One region of the Bradyrhizobium sp. USDA 3262 genome, then DNA from elsewhere that is predicted to be linked to it. Evidence: predicted binding sites of a transcription regulator. Region 1 holds the regulator's gene; each other region holds the start of a gene.
The links. The regulator PhoB, encoded in region 1, activates phosphate uptake and scavenging genes when phosphate is short. The targets are predictions, from matches to a motif close to TGTCATNNANCTGTCAT.
Positions count from the first base shown of each region.

Region 1 (4,819 bases):
CTCGGCGGCGATCGCTAGCGAATTCGCCGAGAGCGACGGCCTGCACCAGTCCGGCCTGATCCTGCTCGGCCTGCTGTTGTTCGTGCTGACCTTCTTCGTGCTCGCCGGCGCGCGGCTGATGCTGATGCGGCTTGAAAAGAAGGCGGGGAAGTAACGCCATGAACCCGATCTACAAATCCCGCCGCCGCAGCGACATCGTCATCCGCGCACTCTGTGTCGGCGCGGCGCTGTTCGGCGTCACCTGGCTGGCGCTGATCCTGATCACGCTGGTCTATAACGGCCTTGCCGGCCTCAGCGTGCAGCTGTTCACCCAGAACACGCCGCCGCCCGGCTCGACCGAAGGCGGCCTGCTCAACGCCATCGTCGGCTCGCTCATCATGACGGTGATCGGCGTCGGCATCGGCGCGCCGCTCGGCCTGTTCGCCGGCACCTACCTCGCCGAATACGGCAAGCACGACAAGCTGACCTCGGTGATCCGCTTCATCAACGACATCCTGCTCAGCGCGCCCTCGATCATCATCGGCCTGTTCATCTATGGTGCGGTGGTGGTGCCGATGCGCGGCTTCTCGGCGATCGCAGGCAGTCTTGCGCTCGCGGTGATCGTGATCCCGGTCGTGCTGCGCACCACCGAGGACATGCTGCTCTTGGTGCCCAATCCGCTGCGCGAGGCCGCCTCCGCGCTCGGCCTGCCGCGTTCGCTGGTGATCAAGCGGATCGCCTATCGTGCGGCGCGATCGGGTCTGATCACCGGTGTGCTGCTGGCGACAGCCCGCGTCGCCGGCGAGACCGCGCCGCTGCTGTTCACCGCGCTGTCGAACCAGTTCTTCAGCCTGGATCTGACCAAGACGATGGCCAACCTGCCGGTGACCATCAACAACTTCGTGCAGAGCCCCTACGCCTACTGGAAAGAGCTGGCGTGGAGCGGTGCGCTGCTCATTACATTCACCGTGCTCGCGTTGAATATCGGCGCGCGTATCCTTGGTGCCGAAAGGGCCGCAAAATGACCGAGCTTTCCGTCTCCACGACTGCCGCGGGCCACGTTCCCCAGGTTCCGCTGCCTGAAGCGCCGCCGAAAGTCACGGTGCGCAATCTCAATTTCTATTACGGCGAGCACCACGCGCTGAAGAACATCAACCTGACGCTCGGCACCAACCGCGTCACGGCGTTCATCGGCCCGTCCGGCTGCGGCAAGTCGACCCTGCTGCGCATCTTCAACCGGATGTATGACCTCTATCCGGGCCAGCGCGCGGTCGGCCAGCTGATGCTGGACCAGACCAACATTCTCGACCCCAAGCTCGACCTCAACTTGCTGCGCGCGCGGGTCGGCATGGTGTTCCAGAAGCCGACGCCGTTCCCGATGACGATCTACGAGAACATCGCCTTCGGCATCCGCCTCTACGAGAAGATCTCGAAGTCCGAGATGGACGACCGGGTCGAGAAGGCGCTGCGCGGCGGCGCGCTGTGGAACGAGGTCAAGGACAAGCTGAACGCGTCCGGCCTGTCGCTCTCCGGCGGCCAGCAGCAGCGCCTGTGCATCGCGCGCACCGTGGCGGTGCGCCCCGAGGTGATCCTGTTCGACGAGCCGTGCTCGGCGCTCGACCCGATCTCGACCGCCAAGGTCGAGGAGCTGATCCAGGAGCTCTCCGAGGACTACACGATCGCGATCGTCACCCACAACATGCAGCAGGCGGCGCGCGTCTCCGACAAGACCGCCTTCATGTATCTCGGCGAGCTGATCGAGTTCGACGACACCAACAAGATCTTCACCTCACCGAGCGATCGGCGCACCCAGGACTACATCACCGGCCGGTTCGGTTGACCGGCGCATGATCCGGAAAAGTGGAAACCGGTTTTCCGATCAGGGCATGCTAAAATTCAGGACACGAAACCATGATCCCCGGGATCATGGTTTGAGGGAGACAAGCGATGGCTTCTGAACATACCGCCAAGGCATTCGACAGCGACCTGCAGGAGTTGACCCGCCTGGTCGCCGAGATGGGCGGCCTGGTCGAGCGGATGATTACCGAGTCGGTCGACGCGCTGATCCGTCGCGACGTCGCGCTCGGCAAGCGCGTGGTCGCCGCCGACATCGAGATCGACAATCTGCAGCGCAACATCGAAGAGCGCGCGGTGCTGACGATCGCGCGCCGCCAGCCGATGGCGATCGACCTGCGCGAGATCGTCAGCGCGATGCGCGTCGCCACCGACCTCGAGCGGATCGGCGACCTCGCCAAGAACATGGGCAAGCGTGTCGCGGCGCTGGAGAGCGATTTCCAGCCGCTGAAGCTGATCCGCGGCCTCGAGCACATGACCGACCTCGTGCTGTCGCAGGTCAAGTCGGTGCTCGACGCCTACGCCGCGCACGACCTGCCGGCGGCGATGAACGTCTGGAAGGGCGACGAGGAGGTCGATGCGATCTGCACCTCGCTGTTCCGCGAACTGCTCACCTACATGATGGAAGATCCGCGCAACATCTCGTTCTGCATCCATCTGATGTTCTGCGCCAAGAACATCGAGCGGATCGGCGATCACGCTACCAATATCGCAGAGACCGTGTTCTACATGATCGAGGGCCAGCAGATCACCGACAAGCGCCCGAAGGGGGACATGACCACTTTTGCCACCACGGTGCCGGGCAACTGAAGGCATCATCGGCAAGCGCGAAACCGGCAAGAGTGAAACTGGACGATCCTCGCGACAATTCGTTTCCGCGGGGACTATGCTCAAGGAAGTAAGCGTTTCGGTTTGCGTCTGGGCAACGGATCACCACAGAGAAAGAACTTAAACCGATGAGCGCACGCATTCTGGTAGTCGAAGACGAGGAAGCGCTGACGACGCTGTTGCGCTACAACCTCGATGCGGAAGGCTACGATGTCGAGACGGTGGGGCGCGGCGACGATGCCGACACGAGGCTGAAGGAGCGCGTTCCCGACCTCGTGGTCCTCGACTGGATGCTGCCGGGCCTGTCCGGCATCGAGCTGTGCCGCCGCCTGCGGGCGCGGCCCGAGACCAAGCAGCTTCCGATCATCATGCTGACCGCGCGCGGCGAGGAAAGCGAGCGCGTGCGCGGGCTTGCCACCGGCGCCGACGATTACATCGTCAAGCCGTTCTCGGTGCCGGAGCTGCTGGCGCGGGTGAAGGGCCTCTTGCGCCGCGCGAGCCCGGAGCGGCTTGCAACCGTGCTGACCTATGGCGACATCGAGCTCGACCGCGAGAAGCGCCGCGTGGCGCGCTCGGGCCGCCCGATCGATCTCGGGCCGACCGAGTATCGCCTGCTCGAATTCTTCCTCGAGCATCCCGGCCGCGTGTTCAGCCGCGAGCAACTGCTCGACAGCGTCTGGGGCCGCGACATCTACATCGATGAACGCACCGTCGACGTGCATATCGGCCGCCTGCGCAAGCTGCTCAATCCGGGCCGCGAGCAGGATCCGATCCGCACCGTGCGCGGCGCCGGCTACGCGCTCGACGACCGCTTTGCCAAGGCCGAGCCGCAGCCGTAATGGCCGTTGCGGGATTCATATCCCGTAGCACGGTGTCGTCCCGGCCTAGTGCGCAATTGCGCACGGGAGCCGGCAACTGTTATGTTGGTTTGGTCTGCAGGTACGGCTTTCGGTCTCGCATCATGGCATTGAGGACCGTGAGCAGCTTCCTGGCGACGGCGATGAGGGCGAGTTTGGCTGGTTTTCCCGCCTGTCGCAGTCGTGCATAGAAGGCCTTGAACGGATCTGCTCTGCGAACTGCGTTGAGGGCCGCCATATAGAGGGCGTCACGAACGCGCTTTCGGCCGCCCGCAATCTTGCGCTTGCCGCGGAAGGCGCCGCTGTCGACGTTGAAGGGAGCAAGGCCAGCGAGCGCTGCGAGTTGTTTCGGTCCGACCCGCCCGAGTTCCGGCATCTGCGCGATGAGCTGCATGCAGGCCACGGGACCCACGCCGGGCAGCGAACGCATTAACTTCGCATCGTCCGCGATCTCCGCTTCGGCTTTAATCAATGCGCTGATGTCGGCCTCGATCTCGGCGATCTCGCTGTCGAGGACCTCGATGAGGCGGCCGATGCGTTCGGCCATGGCGCGATCGTCGGCCTCGCTGCGCCGGTTCTTCTCCTGGGCGCGCATGAGGACCAGCTGATCCCGCCGTTTTGCAAGCCTCGCCAAGGCGCCCCGTGCAGGATCGGCGACCTGCTCGGGGGCGGGTTGCATGGCCCGCGCAAAGGCCGCCAGCATCCGCGCATCGATCGGATCGGTCTTGGCGAGTAGGCCGCTGGCCCGTGCAAAGTCGCGGGCACGGGCCGGGTTGATCCGTGCGAACTGGATCCCGGCCTGACGCAGCGCCTCGCGAAGCGCGAGGTCATAGATACCCGTCGCCTCGAAGACCACCAGCGCATCGCATTGCCAACGCGCCACCTGCTGTGTGATGGCCTGTGGCGCGTTGGCAATGCGCCTCGGCACGCCGTCAGCCTCATCAAAGATGTCGAGGTGGTCTTTGGAGATGTCGATTCCGACGTAACGAAGAGCTATGATCACGGTGCCTGTCCCTGTGATGCGAGGTCTGTTGGCGCAGCCTCGTGCAACTGTTCAGGTTGATAGATGGAACGGGCGGGAGACCGAGCCGGCTCACGGCGTCAAGCGCCAAGGACCCAACGGCTTCCCGCCCACCCTCATCCTGACAGACTTCCAAGACACAGGGACCCATACGCCGCGGCCGGCGTAATCGGCACGGGGCCAGACGGCTTTCTAACAACACGCATTAGTGGTTATGGGTCCCGGCTTTCGCCGGGACGACGCCGATGATGTAACGGGCCACGCGCCATAAAAAAATCCC
Region 1 is NZ_JBSSCT010000001.1:2,044,884-2,049,702, forward strand. Features, by position in the region: gene pstC (phosphate ABC transporter permease subunit PstC) at 1-154, shown strand, start outside; gene pstA (phosphate ABC transporter permease PstA) at 159-1,004, shown strand; gene pstB (phosphate ABC transporter ATP-binding protein PstB) at 1,001-1,819, shown strand; gene phoU (phosphate signaling complex protein PhoU) at 1,927-2,643, shown strand; gene phoB (phosphate regulon transcriptional regulator PhoB) at 2,790-3,500, shown strand; gene ACVWYP_RS09440 (IS110 family RNA-guided transposase) at 3,580-4,521, opposite strand.

Region 2 (4,819 bases), 790 kb from region 1:
AGCCGCGGCTGACCAAGCCGTGCTCGAGCGAGGCGCTGGAGGCGGCGCTGAGAAACGGCCACTGACGGATTGCCGGGCTTCGGCCTCGCCGCCGGCGCGTTCGTCGTCTACGATCCAAGCTGTTGGATTCGGCGACGCACCGGCATTGGGAAGCCGTCATGGCGATCAGGACATCTGCCGTTGCGCCGGCAGCAGCGCGATCCCTCGGGCTGCTTGGGGTGGTCCTGTCGCTGGCCTCGGCCGTCATCGGTGGTTCCGCGTCCCCAACCATTGCGACGCCCCTCGCGCTCACGAGCCAGCAATCGGCCGCACGTGAGGCGTACGAGAATGCCCTGAAGAGCTTCGAGTCGATCCTGCGCCAGCGACGCGCACAGATCGATTCCAATCAGCCGCTGCCCAATCTGCCGGGCCAGGCCCTTTACCTGGCCCGCGTCGAAATGATGAGCGCATACAAGGATCTCACCGATGCGCTTCCGTCCAGGGTTGGAAGACCCAGCAGATTCCGAATTCCCCCGGCGTATTTTGACGCCGACAATGAGCCGCTGTTCGACGAGTACAGGAAGCTCTTTGACATCATGGAGGCGCCGCCCGCCGGCGCGCAACGATCCGATACGCCATTCACGGACGTGGTCGATCTGGCGGCCGCGATCGCGCGAGCCAAGGGTCTCGATGCCGCTGACGCCGCGGCCGCGGGCCGTATCAGCCTCGGCCTTTTCTTTGCCGAGACCGGCGGCAAGCAAAATGCGGGGAATGCGCGGTCGAACACCTACAAAGGGAGCCTGCAGACCGGTCCGTCCGAAGACCGCAACGGCCGAAGGAAGTGGGCAGCGATCAAGGGATCGATCGCGGCCCTCGATCCTGCACTGAGCGGTCGTGACGACAAAGAAGAGGCGCGGGCCGGCAACCTTGATCACAGGTTCAATCACTGGACCGCCGTGCGGGACGCACTGATGAACGCACACGCGGATATTTTCCCGGAGATCCCCGCGATTTTGAAAACCCTGCCGGATCCGATCGATCAAATGAAGCTGTTTGAGCTGATCCAGATCATTCCGACGCCGACCAGGGCCGCACTCAGGTCGGGCAACCTCGTCGGTTACAGAATTTCCGATGCCAGGATCATGCGATACTTGCGCAACAACAGCATCTTCGCTTTCGGCCGGGCCGACCGGGCAAGAACATCTGCGACCTTCCGCGAGATCCTCGATGCGATGTGGCTGTTCGACGCCAAGTTCGAGCAGGCGCTTGCCAGGTTCAAGGAGATCAAGGCGGGCAAACCGGGCTGATCGGTTGCGGAGAGACCCCAGCCCTCCCCGCAAGCGCAGGGCTATCGCATATGCCCCTTGGCGACCGGGCAAGTGCTTGGCCTCGTGGTTCGAGACGCGCCGCAAGCGGCGCTCCTCACCATGAGGGTCTACTATTGTGCCGCAAAACAAGGCCTCATCCTGAGGAGCCCGCCGAAGGCGGGCGTCTCGAAGGATGGCCACGAGGGCACCGCCACGAAATGCGATAGCCCTCCCCGCAAGCGGGAGAGGGAGCGCAGTTCGTTCGCGGCGTTATCTCAACCCAATCGCGTCGCGCGCTAGACTGGCTTCGGATCGAGCGTGATCGCCCACAGCTCGGCGTCGACGCGGTCGCGCAGGCTCACCGTCATCTGCCCGCTCTTGCCGTCGATCTTGACGTGGCCGAAGAACTGCATGCCGGCCGACGGCGGCAGGTTCTGGTTGGCCTCGCCCGGCGCCTTGATGAACTTCACTTCGGGGCCAAAGGTGTTGTCGAGCTCGTTCGGACCGAAGGTGCCGGCATGCAGCGGGCCGGAGACGAACTCCCAGAACGGATCGAACTCCTGGAACTGGGCCTTGTTCGGGTTGTAGTAGTGCGCGGCGGCGTAATGCACGTCGGCGGTCAGCCACACCGTATTGACGATACCCGCGGTCTTGATGAAACGCAGGATATCGGCGATCTCGAGCTCGCGGCCGCGCGCCGCGCCATCGCCCTGCGCAAAGGCTTCCGAGCCCTTCTTGTTGGCGGCATCGTCATAGACGATCAGCGAGAGCGGCATGTCGGAGGCGATCACCTTCCAGGTGGCGCGCGAGTTGAGCAGCGCGCGCTTCAGCCAGGCCATCTGGTCCGGGCCGATGAAATAGGCGTCGGGGCCGTACTGCTCCTGCAGGTTCGGGCCGTTGGGGCCGCGATAGCTGCGCTCGTCGAGCATGAAGACGTCGAGATGCGGACCGTAGCTCAGCGTGCGATAGACGCGGCCCGGCTCGACGATGCTCTCGCGCATCGGATACATCTCGTGGAAGGCCTTGGCCGCGCGCGCTGCGAGCACGTTGATGTCGCGCTCCTTGTAGGCCGCCGGCAGCTGTTTCGACAGCGACCAGTTGTTGGTCACCTCGTGATCGTCCCACTGCACGAAGATCGGTACCTCGGCATTGAAGGCGCGGACGTTGTCGTCGAGGAAGTTATACTTGTGGGCGGCCCGGTATTCGTCGAGCGTCTCGGCGACCTTGGCCTTCTCGGGAATCGTGACGTTCTTCCAGATCTTGCCATCGGGAAGCTTCACCTCTGAAGGGATCACGCCGTCGGCGTAGATCGTGTCGCCGGAGTGCAGAAGGAAATCCGGAGCGTGCTTCTTCATCGCGGCGAAGGTGATCATGCCGCCGTCGTCGGGATTGATGCCCCAGCCCTGGCCGGCCACATCGCCGCCCCAGACGAACGAGACGTCGCGGCGATCGGCCGGCGCGGTGCGGAAGCGGCCGACCACCGGCTCGCCGACGATGTCGATATGGGCAAGGTCGCGGAAGCGGACGCGGTAAAAGATGTCCTGGCCGGAGGGCAGGTTCTCCAGCAGCATCTTGGCGGTGAAGTCGCTCTCCGGCAGCGCCGTGATCGGCGGCAGCGTATGGGCATCCTTGAAGGACTCGGTGGTCGCGACCTCGACCATCATCTGCGCCGGCCGGTCCGCCCGCGCCCACACCACGCCGCCGTCGACGCCGACATCGCCGGACTGCACGCCATGGGTGATCACCGGGCGGTCGGCGGCCCGCGACAGATAGGGCATCGCGATCACGCCGGCGCCGGCCGCAGCCGCCGTGGAGAGAAAGCGTCGGCGGGTGAGATTTCGCGAGAACCGGATCGTCATGGGGAGCCTCCTCAGGTCACAGCGACAATGCGCCGCAGGCGCGCCAAGACCTAGAAAAATTCAATGACGGAGAGATTACATCGGCGGGCGTCGCGTGAGGTGGGCACGTCTGTCAGGCTCCCTCTCCCGCAAGCGGGAGAGGCGAAGGGAGTGCGCGGATAAAGGGAGCTTGCGTATAAGAAAACCTACGCCGTGCCCGCCGCCCTGAACTGCGTGGCAGTCCGTTGCAAATTTTGCGGCATGCTGAACAACAAGGCCTTGCGGTCGGCGACGGCGTTATGAAGCTGCTCGAGCGCGATGTTGAACGCGGTCAGCGTGCCTTCCTCGATCGCGCCGTGCTCGAAACAGTCCAGCGTGTGGCGCAGGATGTCGTCGGCCTCCGCCTGCATCTGGTCGAGTTCCTCGATTGAATCGCTTTGCCGTGCGGCTTTGAGCATCTCCAGCAGGCGTTCGCGCTGCGAGGTGTTGGTGTTGCGCTCGTCCTGCTTGAGATAGCCGGCGAACCACGCACCGGCCGAGCCCATCGCCGAGAACGCCATCAGGCTCCACCAGATGTAGTCGCTGTAGCGGTCGAGGAAGGTTTTTTCCTCGCCGTCGACAAAGGCGGCCGCGCCCGGATGCACCGGAATGGTGGCGTCCTTGTCGGTGTCCGGCGTCTCGATCTTGGCGGCAAGCGGGAAATCGGTCTTGAGCGACTGCCGGATCGCGAACAATTGCCGCGTGAACGCCGCGACCGTCGAGTCCGACAGGCCCTTCCGCGCAACGATGTGGTGCGAGAAGCTGATCGTCTTCACCTCATCGTCGGGCCGGTCGGCCGAGCCGAGCGAGCCGGCGGGGATTTCCGCGGCCTCATAGGCCGGATGGTTCTGCGCGATTGCCTCCGAGGCGTCGATCGGAAGGAAGGTGGGCTCGCCGCCGTCGCGGACCGATGCCGTGATCGCGTCGATCGTGATCTTGCTGTTGGCCGGACCGACGGCGAGATAGGCGTCGGCCTTGAGGTTCTTGATCGCTTCCGCCGCCTCATTGGCCGGGAATTGCACGATCTCGACCTTCATCGGGTCGACGCCGTATTGCGTCAGGATCAGCTTCAGCAAATTGACATTGGCCGGGGTGCGGCCGACGACGCCGATCTTGCGGCCGGCAAGCTGCGCGATCTTGGTGATCCGCGCCGATTTCCGGACCTTGCCCTTGGCGGGCGGAACCCACATCACCACGACATTCTTGCGCAGGGTCGCGACCGCCTGCGCATTCTTCGGCACTTCGAGATCGCCGCGGATGATGGCGAGATCGGCCTTGCCGTCGGCCAGCGTCTGCGCGCTGGCGGTGGCGCCCTCGGTCTGCACCGGCCTCAGCTTGACCTGGGTTTGCTGCTGGTTGTTGAAGGCCTGCGCCAGCGCCTGCACGACCTTGAGGTCATCGCTGTTGGCGGGGCCGACCGCGATCCGCAGCGTCACCGGACGCACGGCGAAATAATAGCCCGCCGTCAGCGTGCCGATGATGGCCAGCGCGCCCGCGATCAAAACGAACATCAGCCGCCGCTTTGCCGAACGGAGCGGCTTGGGCGACATGCTGGCGGAGCCGTCTGTCATCGATCTCGCAAACAATCGTCGGGGCTCAATTTCGCAAAACTACCAACGCGCATACATCCCCTATGTGTAGCAAATTACTGAATGG
Region 2 is NZ_JBSSCT010000001.1:1,249,993-1,254,811, forward strand. Features, by position in the region: gene ACVWYP_RS05835 (response regulator) at 1-65, shown strand, start outside; gene ACVWYP_RS05840 (hypothetical protein) at 159-1,286, shown strand; gene ACVWYP_RS05845 (alkaline phosphatase D family protein) at 1,583-3,145, opposite strand; gene ACVWYP_RS05850 (TAXI family TRAP transporter solute-binding subunit) at 3,331-4,734, opposite strand.
Region 2: a site for PhoB is predicted at 3,209-3,225, ahead of ACVWYP_RS05845 (alkaline phosphatase D family protein). Genes of this name have one in related genera too.

Region 3 (4,819 bases), 6.5 Mb from region 1:
GTGGTCGATCCGCATCCCGCGGATCGCAGCGGCGGCGATGGTCGGTGGACTGCTTGCCGTATCAGGCGCGATCATGCAGGGCCTGTTCCGCAATCCCCTCGCCGACCCCGCGCTGGTCGGCGTCTCCTCCGGCGGCGCGTTTGCCGCGGCAGCCGCGATCGTGTTCACCGACAGCCATCTCGGCGAAAGCCTGCGCTTCCTGCAACACCAGTTGCTGCCGATCGCGGCCTTTGCCGGCTCGCTGATCACGACCATCGTGCTTTACGGCATCGCCAGCCGCGGCGGCCGGACATCGATTGCGATCTTCCTGCTGGCCGGGCTTGCGATCGCCGCGATCGCCAATGCCGGCATCGGGCTCCTGGTGTTCGTCGCCGACGACCGCCAGCTGCGCGACATCACCTTCTGGCTGCTCGGCTCGCTCAGCGGCGCGACCTGGAGCAAGCTCACGGCGCTGGCGCCGGTGCTGGCGGTCGCGCTGGTCGCCTGCCTCTCGATCGCGCGCGGGCTCGACGTGCTGGTGCTCGGCGAGGCCGAGGCGTTCCACAGCGGCGTCGACGTCGAACGGTTGAAGCGGATCTCGATCGTGCTGGTGTCGGCGATGACCGGGGTCGCGGTCTCGGTCTGCGGCGTGGTCGGTTTCGTCGGCATCGTGGTGCCGCATGTGTTGCGGCTGGTGATCGGCCCCGCGCATCGGCTGCTGCTGCCGGCGTCCGCACTGCTCGGTGCCATCCTCCTGGTCGGCGCCGACACGGTGGCGCGCACCATCGTGGCGCCCGCGGAAATGCCGATCGGCATCCTGACGGCGGCGATCGGCGCGCCGTTCTTCCTCGCCATGCTGCTGCGGCAGCGCGGGCTGGTGTCGCTGTGACGGCCCTGCTCGAAGCGCAGTCGGCAACCATGACGGTCGGCGGCACGACGCTGGTCGATGCGGTGTCGCTGCAGATCGGTGCCGGCGAGATGGTCGCGATCGTCGGTCCCAACGGCGCCGGCAAATCGACCCTGCTGCGGATGCTGTCGGGCGACCTGCGTCCGTCGCGCGGGGCGATCAGGCTCAGGCAGCGCGACCTGCAAACTTACGGACCACGCGCGCTGGCGCAGCACCGCGCGATGCTGTCGCAGCACGTCAACGTCAGCTTCCCGTTCACCGTCGAGGAAATCGTCAGCATGGGCGCCGGCGAAAGCCCGCGTGCCGTGGCGCGGGCGCTGGTCGAGGCGGCGCTCGACGAGGTCGGGCTCGCGCGTTTCCGTTTCAGGCAATTGCCGACGCTGTCGGGCGGCGAGCAGCAGCGGGCGCATTTCGCCCGCGTGCTGGTGCAGCTCGCCTGCGGCGAAGCGCTGCATGGACCCGGACTGTTGCTGCTGGACGAGCCGACCTCGAGCCTCGATCTGCGGCACCAGATCGACCTGGTCGAAACGGCCCGGCGGCGCGCCGCGCGCGGCACCGCCGTGATCGCGATCCTGCACGACCTCAACCTCGCGATGCGGTTCGCCGACCGCATCCTGCTGCTGCACCGCGGCCGGCTTGCCGTCGACGGCGACCGCACGGCGGCGATGAAGACCGAGACGCTACGCGAGATCTTCGAGATCGACGCCGCGATCGCCTACACCGGAAACGGCGTGCCGTTCCTGCTGCCGCAAACCATGCGGCCCGTTTAGACCCTCGTGGTGAGGAGCGCGGTACGCGCGTCTCGAACCACGAGGCCCGGCTGTCGCTTGCATCCTTCGAGACGGCCGCTGCGCGGCCTCCTCAGGATGAGGATTGCGAGTGAGAGGCGACGTAACGCCGCAAGCCTTATCCCGCCGCAACATCCGCGGTTCACAAAACTGTCAGCCGGCTGTAACAGGCGGCTCGGAGAACACCGCATCGTTTATCCTTTGGGAGATCAACCATGCGCCTGTCCCTGCTCTGCTCCGTCGCCTCGATCCTGCTCGCCACATCGGCGTTCGCGCAGAGTGAGGGCGAATTCCCGGCGACGCTGGCAGGACATGCCGTGATGCCGGCGGAGAGCTTCATCGACGCGCCCGCCGACGCCCCTGATGATCTGAAGACCTCGGGCAAGTACACCACCGGCAGGCGCGTCGACGCCATCGGCACCGTGATGGGCAAGTCCTACGAGCGGCCGACCGGCGTGTCGCTGCCGTTCAAGGGCCAGCCGCTGCAAGGCCATTCCGGCATCAAGGTGATGCCCGACGGCTCGTTCTGGGTGATCACCGACAACGGCATGGGCTCGCGCTACAACTCGGCGGACTCGATGCTGTACCTGAACCGGCACAAGATCGATTGGGCGAGCGGCAAGATCGAGCGTCAGGAGACCGTGTTCCTGCACGATCCCGACAGGAAGGTGCCGTTCCGCATCGTGCATGAGGACACAGCCAAGCGCTATTTGACCGGTGCCGATTTCGACACCGAAGGCTTCCAGATCATCAACGACATTTTCTGGATCGGCGACGAGTTCGGGCCGTACGTCCTCAAGGCCGACAAGACCGGCAAGATCCTCGCCGTGTTCGAGACGGTCGCGGACGGCAAGCCGGTGCGCTCGCCGGATCACTGGGCGGTGCAGTCACCCGGCGCGCCCGGCGCCTCCTACACCAACGTCAACCTGCGCCGCTCCAAGGGCTATGAAGGTTTTGCTTCCTCGAAGGACGGCAAGTTCCTCTACGGCCTGCTCGAGGGCCCGCTGTGGGATGCCGACAAGAAGGATTGGGAGAAGGTCGACGGCAAGGAAGCCTCGCGCATCCTGGAATTCGACGTCGCGGCGGAGAAGTTCACCGGACGCTACTGGCAGTATGTGTTCGAGCAGAACGGCAATGCGATCGGCGACTTCAACATGATCGATCCGGCCCAGGGCCTCGTGATCGAACGCGACAATGGCGAAGGCACTGCCGACAAGGCTTGCCCGCAAGGCCAGCGCGGCGAGAACTGTTTCCCTGATCTCGCCAAGTTCAAGCGCGTCTACAAGATCGAGTTGTCCGATGCCAATGTCGGCAAGCCGGTGCGCAAGATCGCCTATATCGACTTGATGAAGATCCGCGATCCCAACAAAAAGGCGCGCAAGCCGCTCAACGATGGCGTCTACACTTTCCCGTTCTTCACGATCGAGAATGTCGACCGGGTCGACGAGACCCACATCATCGTCGGCAACGACAACAACCTGCCGTTCTCCTCGAGCCGCGACCCGAACAAGGCCGATGACGACGAGTTCGTGCTGCTGCAGGTCGGCGACTTCCTGAAGGCGAAGTGAGACGATTGCTCTCGTCACCCACAACAGTGTCGTCGCCCGGCTCGACCGGGCGACCCAGTATTGCAGAGGCGCCCGAGCTCAACGGACAAGCCGCGGCGTACTGGATGCCCCGCTCAAGGCGGGGCATGACATCGAATATGCGGGTAGCGTGATGCTCATCCCAGACGGCCGCTTTGCGGCCTCCTCAGGGTGCCGGTGATACAGCTCCGCGCGCGGCTTGCGTGATCCTCACTCCTTCTTCGTCCGGTAATCCCCGAACGTCGTGTCGCGCTGGTCGAGCTGGGCCTTCACGCTGCCGCCGTCGCGGCGGAAGCCCGCCATGTAGGCCTTGCTGGCCTCGGTGGTGAAGGCCAGCGCCTGGATCTCGGTGCCGGCGCGCATCGCGGCGCGGGCGCCCATGATTTCCATCGCGCGGTGGACGCTGCGCTTGTTGAGCTGCTGCAGCTCGATCGGCACCTTGGCCGCGCGCTCGGCGAAATCCAGCGTCTTCGCCTCCAGTTCGGCGAGCGGAAACGACCGGGTCGCATAGCCCCATTCGGCGGCCTCGCGGCCGGACATCGCGTCGCCCGTGAGCATCAATTCCATGGCGCGGCGCATGCCGACCAGCCAAGGGTGATACTGCATGTCGGGCGGGCTCATCAGCCGCACCGGCGGATAACCGATCTGGGCGTCGTCGGCGACGTAGACCACGTCGCAGGCGGTCGCGAGCTCGGTGCCGCCGGCGAGGCAGTAGCCGTGCACCTGCGCGATGACAGGCTTTGCGAGGTCCCAGATCGAGAACCAGCCCTCGACGACATGGCGCGACCACTGGCCGGGGCCGGATGCCGAATGATAGGGCTGGTCGACGCGGTTGTCGGCGGAGAGATCGTAGCCCGCCGAGAAACAGGGGCCCGCGCCGCGCAGGATCGAGATCGAAATCCCGGGATCGCGGTCGGTCTGCTCCAGCACCTCGAAGATCTCGCCGCGCAGGCGGTTGTTCAGCGCGTTGCGCTTCTCGGGGCGGTTCAGCGTGATGCGGCGGACGCGCGGACGCGGATCATCGATGATGATGTGCTGGTAGCTCATGGATCCTCCCGATCTCAGGCCTTGTTGCCTTTGGCAAAGTGATGCCCGAGATCGGGAGAGATGTCATCGGCAGATGACGCAGGTCCTCATAGCGTTTTCAAGCGAAGTGGGTTCCGGCTCGCGTGAAGAAAACGCGTCAAGCAACAACGCTAGAGCCCGGCACGGGCTCTAGCCCGCCGGCACCATCACGACGCCCTTGTCCTTGGGCCAGCGCATCCGCCAGGCGAAATTGATGTCACGGACTTCGCCGGCCTTGGCCTCGAACGCCCATTCCAGCACGCCGCGCTTGTCGCGCAGATTGGTGGTCGTCGCAGGCGTCGACGACGGCAGCATCTCGACCACGATATCGTCGTTCTCGCTGACCGGGAGCTGATCCTGGATCGCGACCTTGATCGGGAAGTCGTGGCCGTTGCGCACCGCAGTCTTGAAGGCGCGCTCGTCGGTCTTCGACGTGGTCACGATCAGGCCCGCGGAGCCCTCGTTGCGCTTCACCACCGTGCGTTCGATCTTGA
Region 3 is NZ_JBSSCT010000001.1:8,496,876-8,501,694, forward strand. Features, by position in the region: gene ACVWYP_RS40230 (FecCD family ABC transporter permease) at 1-868, shown strand, start outside; gene ACVWYP_RS40235 (heme ABC transporter ATP-binding protein) at 865-1,656, shown strand; gene ACVWYP_RS40240 (esterase-like activity of phytase family protein) at 1,890-3,242, shown strand; gene ACVWYP_RS40245 (enoyl-CoA hydratase-related protein) at 3,471-4,307, opposite strand; gene ACVWYP_RS40250 (mucoidy inhibitor MuiA family protein) at 4,476-4,819, opposite strand, start outside.
Region 3: a site for PhoB is predicted at 1,826-1,842, ahead of ACVWYP_RS40240 (esterase-like activity of phytase family protein). Genes of this name have one in related genera too.

Region 4 (4,819 bases), 2.8 Mb from region 1:
CGCGCGGCTCGCCGCCACGCATTACTCGGTGATGACCAAGAGCTCCGCGATGTTCGTCGCCGGCCCGCCGGTGGTGAAGCGCCTGGGGCAGGATCTGACCAAGCAGGAGCTCGGCGGCGCCGACATCCAGACTCGCGCCGGCGCGATCGATCAGGCCGTCGAGACCGAAGAGGAGGCGTTCGACTACGCGCGGCGCTTCCTGTCCTATCTGCCGTCGTCGGTCTACGATCTGCCGCCGACCGTCCCCTGCACCGACGATCCTGAACGCGCCGAGGAGTCGCTGCTCACCGCCGTGCCGCGCAACCGCCGGCAGGTCTACAAGATGCGGCCGATCATCGATGCCGTCGTCGACAAGGGCTCGTTCTTCGAGGTCGGCACCAATTTCGGCCGCCCGATCATCACCGGATTGGCGCGGATCGAGGGCCGGGCGGTGCTGCTGCTCGCCAGCGATCCCTTCCACTATGGCGGCTCGTGGACCGCGGACGCCTGCCAGAAGGTGGTGCGCTGGGTCGACTTCGCCGAGACCTTCCATCTGCCGGTGGTCTATCTGATGGACTGCCCCGGCTTCATGATCGGGCTCGAGGCGGAGAAGACGGCGACCATCCGCCACGGCGTGCGGGCGATGGCGGCGGTCAACCAGAGCACGGTGCCGTGGTGCACCATCATCATCCGCAACGCCTTCGGCGTCGCCGGCGTGGTGCATCAGCCGGCCAACCGCTTCTCGATGCGCTATGCGTGGCCGTCGGCCTATTGGGGCTCGCTGCCGCTCGAGGGCGGCATCGAGGCGGCCTATCGCGCCGAGATCGATGCGGCCGCCGATCCCGCCGCCAAGCTGCGCGAGATCGAGGATCGCCTCAACAAGCTGCGCTCGCCGTTCCGCTCGGCCGAGAAGTTCTGGGTCGAGGAGGTGATCGACCCGCGCAAGACGCGCTCGCTGCTCTGCGAGTTCGCCCGCCTCGCCGAACCGATCCGCAAGGCCGGGCCGCCGAGCAACATGTCGACGCGGCCGTAAGGCCTCTCCAGCCGTCATTGCGAGGAGCGTAGCGACGAAGCAATCCACGCTTCCGCAAGCGGTGACATGGATTGCTTCGCTTCGCTCGCAATGACGGTGAAGGAGCGACCGCGCCTCTACTCGGCTTCCCGATGCACGTCGTGGATCACGATGCCCATGCCGTTCTCGGGCATCTTGATCCATTCGCGCCGCTTCAGCGAGCGCTTGGTGTCCTCGTGCCCGCTCACCCAGTGCTCGCGCATCGAGGTGCCGGAGAATTCGTGGTCCTTGGCGTCGCCCTCATAGGCCTTCTGCTGATAGATCAGCTGCAACAGCGTGATGCCGGGCAGCCGGGCGTTCGCCTTCTTGAGCTGGCGCTCCTCGTCCGAGAGCTGATCGTCGGGGATTTTTCCCAGCGCGTTGTGCAGGGCGGTGCGCAGATTGTAGGTCTTGCGATAGACATCGGTGTTGTAGCGGGTGCGCGACGAATACATGATGTCCTTGTGCCGGGCCATCACGTCCTGGATGTCGCGCGGCAGCGCGCCGCGCGCCGAGAACAGGTCGACCTGGAACACCAGCGAGTTCATGTTGTCTTCCTGGTCGAGCAGATGCTGCAGCGGCGTGTTGGAGACGATGCCGCCGTCCCAGAAATGATCGGTGCCGACCTTCACCATCGGCAGCGCCGGCGGCAGCGCACCGCTCGCCATGATGTGCTCGGGAATGATCTCGTCATGGGCATTGTCGAAATAGATGAAGTTGCCGGACAGCACGTTCACCGCGCCGACCGCGAAGCGCATTGTCTTGGAATTGATGCGGTCGAAATCGACCAGCTCGAGCAAGGACTCGCGCAGCGGCGTGGTGTCGTAGTAGCTGGTGGCGGTACGCGCGCCGGCCAGGCTGAACCACGGATTGGTCTGATGCGGGGTGAAGAAGCCGGGCTGCCCGAGCGTCGTCGTCAGCCATGAGCTGGTGAGATTGCGCGCCTTGCGGAAGACGTCGCCGTCCGGCGTGTAGTGCCAGATCTTGCGGCTGGTGATGCGATCCCAGAATGTGTGCAGCCGCTCCAGCCGCTTTTCGGGCGGATTGCCGGCGATGATCGCCGAGTTGATTGCGCCGATCGAGACGCCGCAGACCCAGTCGGGCTCGATGTTGGATTCATGTAGCGCCTGATAGACGCCGGCCTGATAGGCGCCGAGTGCGCCGCCGCCCTGCAGGACCAGGGCCACGCGATCGCAGCCCTCGGGACGCCAGCCCGGCGTCGCGTGATCGATGTCGTCGAAATGCGGGGTTCGCGCGTCCATATCAGACACTCCAAAAATTCGCGGCGAGAATTCAGCGCGCCGATGACGCGGTGATGACAATTGCGGCGCCCACGCTCGGCGGATCCGGCATGCCTGCCTGCATGGTTAGCATTGGCCTCGGAAGCGCGACGCGGGTCACGCAAGCGCAACCGCAGGTCATGCACCTGACGGAAATCCCTCACATCGCTGTCAATCTCGGCCGTTAGCTTCCGGGCGAATTTTTCAAACAGGGGGTTATTGCGATGCGCAGGGAAGATCTGCTCAAGCTTCCGTCGATGCCGGCCGCCGGCCCGAGCTATCCTGCCGGTCCGTATCGCTTCATCGATCGCGAATTCCTTGTCATCACCTATGAGACCGATCCGGAGTTGATCCGCGCCGGCTTGCCCGAGCCGCTGGAGCCGATCGAGCAGGCGATCGTGCATTACGAATGGATCAAGATGCCCGACAGCTCCGGCTTCGGCAGCTACACCGAGTCCGGCCTCGTGATCCCCGCGCGCCTGCATGGCGAAGAGGTCAACTTCGTCTGCCAGATGTATCTCGACGATGATCCGCCGATCGCGGCCGGCCGCGAGATCTGGGGCTTTCCGAAGAAATACGCCCATCCCAAGCTCGAGATCGTCAAGGACACGCTGACCGGCACGCTGGAATATGCTGGCCAGCTCGTCGCGATGGGCACGATGGGCTACAAGCACGAGAGCATGGCGGGTAATGGCGACGTCACGCGCGCCACGCTGTCGAAGACGCAAGTTAATCTGAAGATGATCCCCGGCGTCGACGGCCATCTCGAGGTCTGCCAGCTGGTCGCGATCAACCTGACCGACATCGTCGTCAAGGGCTCCTGGATCGGACCGGGCCGGCTGCATCTTGTGCCCCACGTCAACGCACCGGTCGCCGATTTCCCGGTCAAGCGTGTTGTCGGCGCGCATCACTTCCTCGCCGATCTGACGCTGCCGTTCGGTCGCGTCGTGCACGACTACAACAAGGAGACCGCGGAGGCGGCGGCGCCGACAGGCCTGGCCGCGGAGTAGGGCGGTCGCTGACATAAAACTGTAACAGGCGCGTCCTCCTATGTTGCGACGAAGGGACGCGCTTGCTCAGCGTTGCGCGTGGGCGAGGTCTTGAACATGTCATTTCGCGCGGTTGCGTTATCGATTGCGTTGGGGGCCGGCCATGCTGGCTGATCTGCCTCCCGCTCCGGTCGGGTCGCTGCTGACCCGCGAGGCGGTCCCAGGTCTGGTCTGGGCGTTCCGCCTGCGTCACGACGGCCGCGCCGAGGCGCTTCCGATCGATGCGCCGATCGAGCCGAGCCACGACGGAAGGCTGTGGCTGCACTTCAACCTGACCGACGTCCGCACCCGGGCATGGCTCGCCAATATGCACATCCCGCAGCTCGCGCGGGACCTCTTGCTGTCGAATGACAATTTCCAGCAAATCCACGTCGTCGACAATTGCGTCTACGGCGTGTTCTCCGACCTGGTGCGGGATGTTGAAGCCGCCACCCGCGAGACCGGCTTCCTGCGCTTTGCGATGACCGAACGCCTCCTGGTCAGCGGCCGCCATCAGGCGCTCTGCTCCGCCGATGCGACGCGCCGCGTGCTCGAGGGCGGCCATCGCGTCGGCAGCGTCGCGGCGCTGCTGGAGAAGATCGTTGACGAGATCGCCGACACCATGGACCGCATGGCGGACAAGATCGGCACCGATATCGATGCGATCGAGGAGCGGGTGCTCGCCGAGGATACCGGATCCGAGCTGCGCAAGAATCTGAGCCGGATGCGCCGTACCTGCGTACGCCTGCATCGCCAGCTCGCGGGCTTGCGCGTGCTGTTCCACCGGCTCGAACAGAAGAGCACCGACGATCTCAGTCCGGCGCTGCGGCTGCAGGCCGGCAAGCTCGCGCAGCGGCTCGACGGTCTCGACCACGACATCGTCGAACTGCACGAGCGCAGCCGCCTGCTGGAGGAGGAGCTGCGCTTCAAGCTCGAGGAGGAGAGCAACAAGCACCTCCACGCGTTGTCCGTCGTCACCATGATGCTGCTGCCGCCGACGCTCGTCACCGGCATCTTCGGCATGAACACCAAGGGATTGCCGCTGACCGATGTCGACAGCGGATTTCTGGTCGCCGCAGGCCTGTTGGCCGGGTCGGCGCTGCTGGCCTATCTGCTGATGCGGCGGCTCGGCATCGTCAAATAGCGCGATTCGCACCGCGGCATTCCCGATGTGCAGAGTTCTTTCCCGCGCGATGTTGGTGGCCGCGGCCCTCGCGCTCGGCGCGCCGGTGCATGCGGAGGACAAGCCCGTGGCCGACCGGATTGCGGATACGCGTGCTGCGCTCGAGGAGGCCGGCTACCAGTTCAGCCTGACCTATATTGGGGAGGGGTTTTCCAACGTCTCCGGCGGCGTCAGCAACGGCGCGGCCTATACCGGCCGCCTCGATCTCGGCACCACCATCGACCTCGAGAAGGCGATGGGCTGGAGCCGCGCGACCTTCCACGCCAACATGTACCAGATCCACGGCGACGGGCTGTCG
Region 4 is NZ_JBSSCT010000001.1:4,814,824-4,819,642, forward strand. Features, by position in the region: gene ACVWYP_RS21975 (acyl-CoA carboxylase subunit beta) at 1-1,012, shown strand, start outside; gene ACVWYP_RS21980 (patatin-like phospholipase family protein) at 1,129-2,292, opposite strand; gene ACVWYP_RS21985 (acetoacetate decarboxylase) at 2,535-3,320, shown strand; gene ACVWYP_RS21990 (transporter) at 3,463-4,482, shown strand; gene ACVWYP_RS21995 (carbohydrate porin) at 4,532-4,819, shown strand, end outside.
Region 4: a site for PhoB is predicted at 2,335-2,351, ahead of ACVWYP_RS21985 (acetoacetate decarboxylase). Genes of this name have one in related genera too.